One region of the Phyllobacterium sp. SB3 genome, then DNA from elsewhere that is predicted to be linked to it. Evidence: predicted binding sites of a transcription regulator. Region 1 holds the regulator's gene; the other holds the start of a gene.
What was found. The regulator PhoB, encoded in region 1, activates phosphate uptake and scavenging genes when phosphate is short. The targets are predictions, from matches to a motif close to TGTCATNNANCTGTCAT.

Region 1 (4,010 bases):
AAGAAAACAAGGATCGTTGGGCGTTTGCGGTGGGACGCCCAGTTCATCAATTTTTTCAGGCTGCGATCCGCGTCGGACGCGCCTTCCGAGAATGTCTCGATGATCTGACGAGGGCCCTCGCCCGCATCCGTGGCAGCGCTGATCCGGTTATTCTTGTAGCGGTTCGGTTCGTAAGGACCATGCCCCTGCAATGTAACCGTGAAATAGAAGAATGGTCCCTTGGCCTTGTCTGCCTCGCTGATCACCTCGTCCATCAATGCATCATCGGAGACCAGCGGCCCACGTGCCTTCAGCTTTGGCAGGTTTTCTTCCGACATGAATGTATCAAAGCCGAATGATTCATAGACATTGCGGCGATTCCAGAACCACTCCCGATAGGGATGGATCGCTTTTGTCTCATAACCCTCGCTTTTGAAGAACGTCGCCAATGACGGCACGGAGTGACGGACATATTGCTGATAGGGAATGCTGCCATATGGCAGAAAGGCATTGGAAAAGCCCGTCAACGCCTCAAATTCCACATTTGCAGTCATCCCGCCGAACTCCGGTGAAAACACCGAGCCGGACTGATTGGCGCGAACTGTAGGGATCGGGTCGCGATTGAAACTCACGCCGGGAAGCCGGGTTGGGTCCCAGAAAGATTCGCTCATCACCATGATGATATCGGGTTTGCCCGTGGATTCGAACAGTGCCGGAACCGAAGGTATCGAGCTGATCGCCTCTGCCGAATATCCCGCTGGCGCAGAAACATCCGCCATCGGCAGGTTGAGCGCAAAAGCCATGGTGAAACCATTATGCGCGTAGTTCTCTTTCTGGTCCCACATGATCGGTTGAACATGCAGCCGGTCCCGCGCCCATGAGAATGTGTTGTAGTCCATGATCGAGACAAAGAATGCCAGCGCAGGCACCGCAAGTGCCAACCGCCAAAGCCGGCCCTTACTGCTAAGGCGTGTCCCCCGTTTGCGCCAGAACCGCCACGCCATTACTAGTCCGGTGGCAGCTGTAACTCCGGCCAGCAGCAGCGCAACCGCCGTCCATGGCCGCTCGCGAACCAGCAGCGGCATCAGGTCAAATATCTGGCGCGAATACAAAAAATCCGCCGGATAGAGCGGATCGCCAAGATAAAGAGCTTTCTGCCGCCCTACCCATGTAAAAAACAGGGCAAGCGGCGCAACAATCAGCAGGCCGTTATGGGCCCGGCCGAAAATGGCATCCAATGTAAGAATAATCAGGACATAGAGACCAACTGTGGTCCATGCCGGACGATAAAGCTGCTGAAAGAAGAGAATCGAGTCTGAGATTGAGCCCCGAAACACCAGTTCGATGGCAAGAACAAGCATTGTGGAGATGGCAAATACGGCCGTCAGATAGCCCGCGTGGCGGAAAAAACCTGCCAGCCGCGATGGCCTGACCACCGCTTCTGCACCGGACCAGACATTCGTTTCAAGTTCCACTTGCTCGATCTGCCCAGCCAAAAACATCTCCACGCTACACGAGAACGGCATTCACAAAACCGTCACATAAACGTCATATATCAGCGTTCCGTTCCCCGACCAGTGACAAAATCGTTAATGCCGATAAATTTGTCTTGATACAGAGTCATGGATTGTGATGGCTGGCGAGCTTTTGTGCCGCGACCGGAATGGCAAGTCTCCGGAGTTTAAAAAGAACATGAATACAATGTGGCCCGGGTCGTTCTTGTGAGGAACGGCCCGGGCCGGAATGTCTGAAACAAAGAAGTTTATACGGAAAGCCGGTCGCTATCCGAAAGAATAGCCTGCACCGCGCACTGTACGGATGGGATCAAGCGAGCGGCCGATATTGATTGCCTTGCGCAGACGGCCCACATGCACGTCAACCGTGCGGTCATCGACATAAATGTCCGCGCCCCAGACATTGTCCAGTAATTGACCGCGCGAGAACACCCGGCCCGGCGATTGCATGAGGAATTCCAGCAGGCGGAACTCGGTTGGACCGAGCTTCAATTCGCGTTCCTTGCGGAAAACCCGATGCTGCTCGCGGTCAAGCTTCAGATCGCCAAAGCTCAATACGTGTGAAAGCAGGCTGGGATTGACCCGTCGCAGCATGGATTTGATACGTGCCAGCAATTCCGGCGTGGAGAACGGCTTGACCATGTAGTCGTCCGCACCGGTTGAAAGTCCGCGCACACGCTCGCTTTCTTCCCCGCGTGCCGTCAGCATGATGATCGGCAGGATTTCCGTCTCGCGGCGCGCACGCAGGCGGCGGCAAAGTTCAATACCCGAAAGACCCGGGAGCATCCAATCGAGGATCAGCAGATCCGGTACTTTTTCGCGCAAGGCTATTTCGGCTTCGTCACCACGGCTGATGGTTTCGACAATATAGCCTTCAGCCTCCAGATTATACCGGAGGAGTACACTGAGGGCGTCTTCGTCTTCAACGACTGTGATTCTGGGAGCTATAGGCATGATCTGCTTCCGGCAATTATGGCGTGACTGGCTCGTCTAAAATAACGGTATGGGACTGGTCTTCCTTCGGACGTTCCGCTGGAAGCTGGGTTCCCGTGACAATGTAGTAAACCGTCTCGGCAATATTGGTGGCATGGTCACCGATACGCTCGATATTCTTGGCGCAGAACAGCAGATGCGTGCAGGCCGATATGTTGCGCGGATCTTCCATCATGTAAGTCAGGAGTTCGCGGAAAAGCGATGTGTAAAGCGCATCGATCTCATCGTCGCGCTCGCGGACGATGTTGACCTGTGCCACAGAACGCGTTGCATAGGCGTCCAGCACATCCTTGAGCTGTGTCAGCGCAAGCTCTGCAATTGTCTGCAAGCCACGATAGACAGAGAGCGTCTGCCGCGTGTCATTGACCGCAACAACGCGCTTGGCGATGTTTTTGCCGAGATCGCCGATACGTTCGAGATCGGACGAGATGCGGATGGTGCCGATGACTTCGCGCAGATCGATTGCCATTGGCTGGCGCTTGCCGATGATCGTGATGGCCTTTTCGTCAATCTCGCGCTGACCGGCATCGAGGATCAGGTCATCCGAAATAACGCGCTGGGCAAGGGCATTGTCAGAATTTACCATGGCGGACACGGCCTGTTCGACCATGCGCTCCGCATGCCCGCCCATCTCTGCAATCTTGTGCGTGAGGAACTTCAGTTCATCGTCATAGGAGCGGACGGTGTGTTGTGCTGTTTCAGTCATTGCCTAAGCCTCTTCCCGTGATCAACCGAAACGTCCGGTAATGTAGTCTTGCGTGCGCTTTTCGGTAGGGCTCGTAAACATCATTTCCGTGTCGCCGACTTCGACAATATTTCCGAGGTGGAACATTGCAGTACGTTGCGACACACGAGCAGCCTGCTGCATCGAGTGTGTGACGATGACAATCGTATAGTTCTGGCGCAATTCATCGATCAACTCTTCGACTTTTGCCGTAGCAATCGGATCAAGCGCCGAACATGGCTCATCCATGAGGATGACTTCAGGGCTGACCGCAATGGCCCGTGCGATGCAAAGGCGCTGCTGCTGACCGCCCGAAAGGCCGGTGCCAGGTTCATGCAGACGATCCTTGACCTCAGCGAAAAGACCGGCGCGTTGCAGGCTTTTTTCAACGATTTCCTCCATATCCTGCCGGGTACGGGCAAGACCATGGATGCGTGGTCCATAGGCCACATTCTCGTAGATGGACTTCGGAAATGGATTGGGTTTCTGAAAAACCATGCCGACGCGGGCACGCAGTTCGACAACATCGATTTTCGGATTGTGGATGTCTTCGTCATCGAGCGTGATAAGTCCGCCCATCTTGCAACCTTCAATCGTATCGTTCATGCGATTGAGTGTGCGCAGGAAAGTGGACTTGCCGCAGCCCGAAGGCCCGATCAATGCCGTTACCATCTTTTCCGGTATATCCAGACTGACGCCGAACAAGGCCTGCTTGTCACCATAATGGACGGTGACGTCGTTGCCTCGCATCTTGATCGCATTGGTTTGCGCGTTCATCTTGTCATTCACCGCTTTTTCGA
Region 2 (4,010 bases), 720 kb from region 1:
TTTGCCATGGTCGATATGCGCGACGATGGAGAAATTACGGATGTGATCTAGTGGAGTGCTCATGCGCGCCACATAGAGCATTTTCGGGCGATTTGGAAGGGCGACGGCAGAGCTGCGCAATATTCGTCGCGAATAATTTTACCCGGGTATATTGACGAGATAGTTTTATCCGGGTAAATCCACGCCCAAGTTTGAACGATGGATGGAAATTATGGACAAAGTAACCGCCTTTCAGGGCAACAGGAAAATCATCAGCGGAACGCAGGCCGAGGTGGCGCTGGCGGTCAAGCGGCTGGAGGATAATGGCGCGGCGATCCTCATATTCGACGATGTGACGGGCAGGCAGACCGAATTCGATCTGCGCGGCAGCGATGCGGAAATCTTGGCGCGGCTGGACAACAGTGAACCCCGCAAGCCGGGCCGCCCCAAGCTTGGCGTTACGGCACGCGAGGTGACATTGCTGCCGCGGCACTGGGACTGGCTGGCGGCACAGCCGGGTGGCGCTTCCGTTACGCTGCGCAAACTTGTGGATACCGCCCGCACAGCCAGCGGCGGACGCGAGCAGAAACGGCAGGCGCAGGAAAGCACCGACCGCTTCATGCTGGCAATGGCGGGTAACCAGCCGCATTACGAAGAAGCAACGCGCGCGCTCTATGCGGGAAACTACCAGCGCTTTGTCGAGCTTACACAAGACTGGCCGCAGGATATCCGCGACCATGCCCGGCATTTGAGTGAGCCGGCGTTCGATTGGCCGGATTAAACCCCGATCTTGCCACCACCTTTTTTGGTGATCGCGACAACGGCCGGACGAACAGGCATATCGTCCTTGAAATCCGGCCAGCGGGTCGACAGGTCTTCGTAGTAAGATGGACGGCCGAAGCCTTCCCAATCCTCACCGCCATCGCCCGGATGCTGAACCGCGACCATCATCGTTGCCATATCCGGTAACATTAGAGGGCCGCACATTTCAGCACCAACCGGCACACGATAGAAAAGTTTGGATGTCGCGCGGGCAGCGCCTTCCGTGTCCACGGCCCAAAGCCCGTCTGTGCGGCCCGTCTCCTTAGGCGAATTGCCATCAGTCGATACCCACAGGCGTCCGTCGGCATCCACCGCACAATTGTCCGGCATGCCGAACCAGCCATTCTTGGTCGTTTCGGTGGAGAAGGACGCGCCGACATCCGCAACGGAGGGATCACCGCATTTCAATAGTATTTCCCATTTGCCTTTGGTCGCAGCAAAATTGCCGTCTTCCTCAGCAATTTCGACAATATGCCCAAACGCATTTTTTGCGCGCGGATTTGCTGCATCAACCTGATCGTCGTTGCGCTTGGTGTTGTTGGTCAGCATGACATAGACCTTACCGTTTACCGGATTGGGACCAATATCCTCAGGACGGTCCATCTTGGTTGCACCAAGAAGATCACCCGCACGGCGAGTTTCGATCAGCACATCAGCCTGACTGTTGAAACCATTGGCTTCGGTCAAAGGGCCTTGTCCGAAGACAACCGGCAGCCATTCGATTGTTCCGTCAACATCGAATTTCGCAACATACAACGTGCCTTCATCAAGAAGATCGAGATTTGCAGCGCGATCATCCGGATTGAATGCACCGGCGGTTACAAACTTATAGACGTAATCGAAACGCTCATCATCGCCGAGGTAGAAGACGACGCGACCATCCTTGGCAACGATTGAATCCGCACCTTCATGCTTAAACCGGCCAAGTGCAGTGCGCTTCTTGGGAATGGAGTTGGGATCGTTCACATCAATTTCGACTACCCAGCCAAACCGGTTGGCCTCGTTCGGATCTTTGGAAAGATCGAAGCGGTCGTGGAAATTACCCCAGTCATACACGCCTTCCGGGATACCCATGCGCTTGTAATTTGCAGCTTCCTTGCTGTCTTCAGGGAGTTTGCCGAGGAAATAACCGTGAATGTTTTCTTCGCCGGAAACATAAGTACCCCAAGGGGTAACGCCGCCCGAGCAATTATTGATCATGCCGAAGACTTTGGTTCCTGAACTGTCGGCATTTGTCTTGACACGTTCATGACCGGCAACGGGGCCGGACAACTGCATTTCCGTATTGGCAGTGATGCGGCGATTGAGCTTGCCGTCCTTGATGACCTGCCACTTGCCTTCGACCTTCCTGATTTCCACAACGCTGCCGCCATGCGCAGCCATTTCGATGTCGACACGTTTCTTGTCGGCCGGTGCAACTTCGATCTTGCCGTCCGCAACTTTTACGATGTCGGGGAACATCAAATGTTCATTTGTGTATTCGTGGTTGACGACCAGAAGCCCATGTTCGGACGAGCCGTCTATCGGAATGTAACCGACATAATCATTATTATAGCCAAACTGCTTTGCCTGAGCCTCCGGTGTCTGGTTTCGCGGATCAAACTCTGGCGAATCTGCGAAAATCCCATCGCCCCAACGCAGAAGTACATCTGCATCATATCCTGCGGCCACATGATGCTTTTCATCAATGCCAACTTCTACTTCTTCAAAGCTGAAGGCGGATTTGGTGTCAGCGCGTGCATCGTCCGCCAGCATCAGTGCCATTGGGCTAACGGTGGCAGCGATAGCGGAGACCGCAAGTGAGCCTTTCAGAAAGCCACGGCGCGAGAAACGCGCTGCAATGAGTTCACCCATTGTAGGATTGTCAGTCGGGTTGTGGCCCGGACCTTCGTTCTCTTCAAGCTGGCTGGTTCTGAAAACGGGAGTTTGATCGTTCATGGCGTGACCTCTGGCTATCTGGCTGGGTTGCGGATTAGAACCGTTCCAGAATGGCTAGAAGTTCAGCGTAACAAACTGATGACAAAAATGCAGCTTTTACGCACCTGCGTCGAAGGTCTAAGTGGTCGCGATCAACTTGCAGTAAGAGTCCAGATCGACATTGCCACCTGATAGAACCACAGCGACCGTCTTACCCTCGATATCGACTTCGCCGGAATCCAGAGCAGCGAGGCCGACTGAGCCGCCGGGCTCGACTACCAATTTCAGATAGTTGGCCGCTGCACGCATGGCGCCGCGAACAGCACTGTCTGAGACAGCGATACCACCAGCAAGATTTTGCCTGTTGATCGGAAATGTCAGATCGCCGGGTTGAACGGTCAGGATTGCATCGCAGATAGAACGATATCCGGTCTCGTTGCTGAGGATGTGCCCTGCAACCAGGGAACGGCGCAGATCATCAAAGTTCTCCGGTTCCACACCCCAGATGCGCGTTTGCGGGGAACGGGACTTTACACCAATCGAGACACCACTGATGAGACCGCCGCCGCCGCTCGGAACGAAAACGTCGTCGAGCACTATGCCCCGCTCCTCGGCCTCGTCGGCAAGTTCGAGGCCAATCGTGCCCTGCCCCGCAATGATCGACGGGTCATCGTAAGGCGGCACCAGAACCATGCCACGCTCTTCGATAAAAGGCGCAGCTATCACGTCACGACTCTCCGTATAACGGTCGAAGAAGACCACTTCCGCACCATAGGCCCGCGTATTGTCGATTTTTATCTGCGGTGCATCCTTAGGCATGACGATAACTGCCTTGATACCGAAAATTCTGGCTGAACTTGCGACGCCCTGCGCATGATTGCCTGACGAAAACGCCACGATACCGCGCTTGCGCTCCTCCGCCGTAAACTGACTGATGCGATTATAGGCACCGCGAAATTTGAATGATCCGGTTCGCTGCAGGCATTCCGGCTTGAAAAGAATCCGCGCTTTGTAGCGGTCGTTGAGGACCTCTGATTCCACCAGCCGCGTCGGCACAAGTTGTCCCGACAGCCTGCTCGCAGCCGCCTCTATATCGGCGATGCCGACGGCAAAATCCTGATGATCCATAGGACCTCTCCTGTAAAACCAGATAGGCGATGGATAGCACTCTACAGTGCTGCAGGCACCCCAATCATTGTCATCATATCAATCGGACTTCGCCAAGGATTCAGCTCTCTTTTCCAAAAACTCCGGTAGCTCTGCAATTGAACCAAGGATGGCATCACTGAGAT

Region 2: ABKW30_RS04770 (PhoX family phosphatase) is a predicted target of PhoB. The motif match lies at 2,807-2,823, and genes of this name have one in related genera.

Annotation. Positions count from the first base shown of each region.
Region 1 covers NZ_JBDYKI010000001.1:251,380-255,389, forward strand. Annotated here, with positions in the region: gene ABKW30_RS01265 (LTA synthase family protein) at 1-1,475, opposite strand, end outside; gene phoB (phosphate regulon transcriptional regulator PhoB) at 1,761-2,447, opposite strand; gene phoU (phosphate signaling complex protein PhoU) at 2,464-3,192, opposite strand; gene pstB (phosphate ABC transporter ATP-binding protein PstB) at 3,214-4,010, opposite strand, start outside.
Region 2 covers NZ_JBDYKI010000001.1:971,685-975,694, reverse strand. Annotated here, with positions in the region: gene lepA (translation elongation factor 4) at 1-63, opposite strand, end outside; gene ABKW30_RS04775 (DUF2239 family protein) at 212-760, shown strand; gene ABKW30_RS04770 (PhoX family phosphatase) at 757-2,739, opposite strand; gene ABKW30_RS04765 (threonine/serine dehydratase) at 2,857-3,846, opposite strand; gene ABKW30_RS04760 (HAD family hydrolase) at 3,925-4,010, opposite strand, start outside.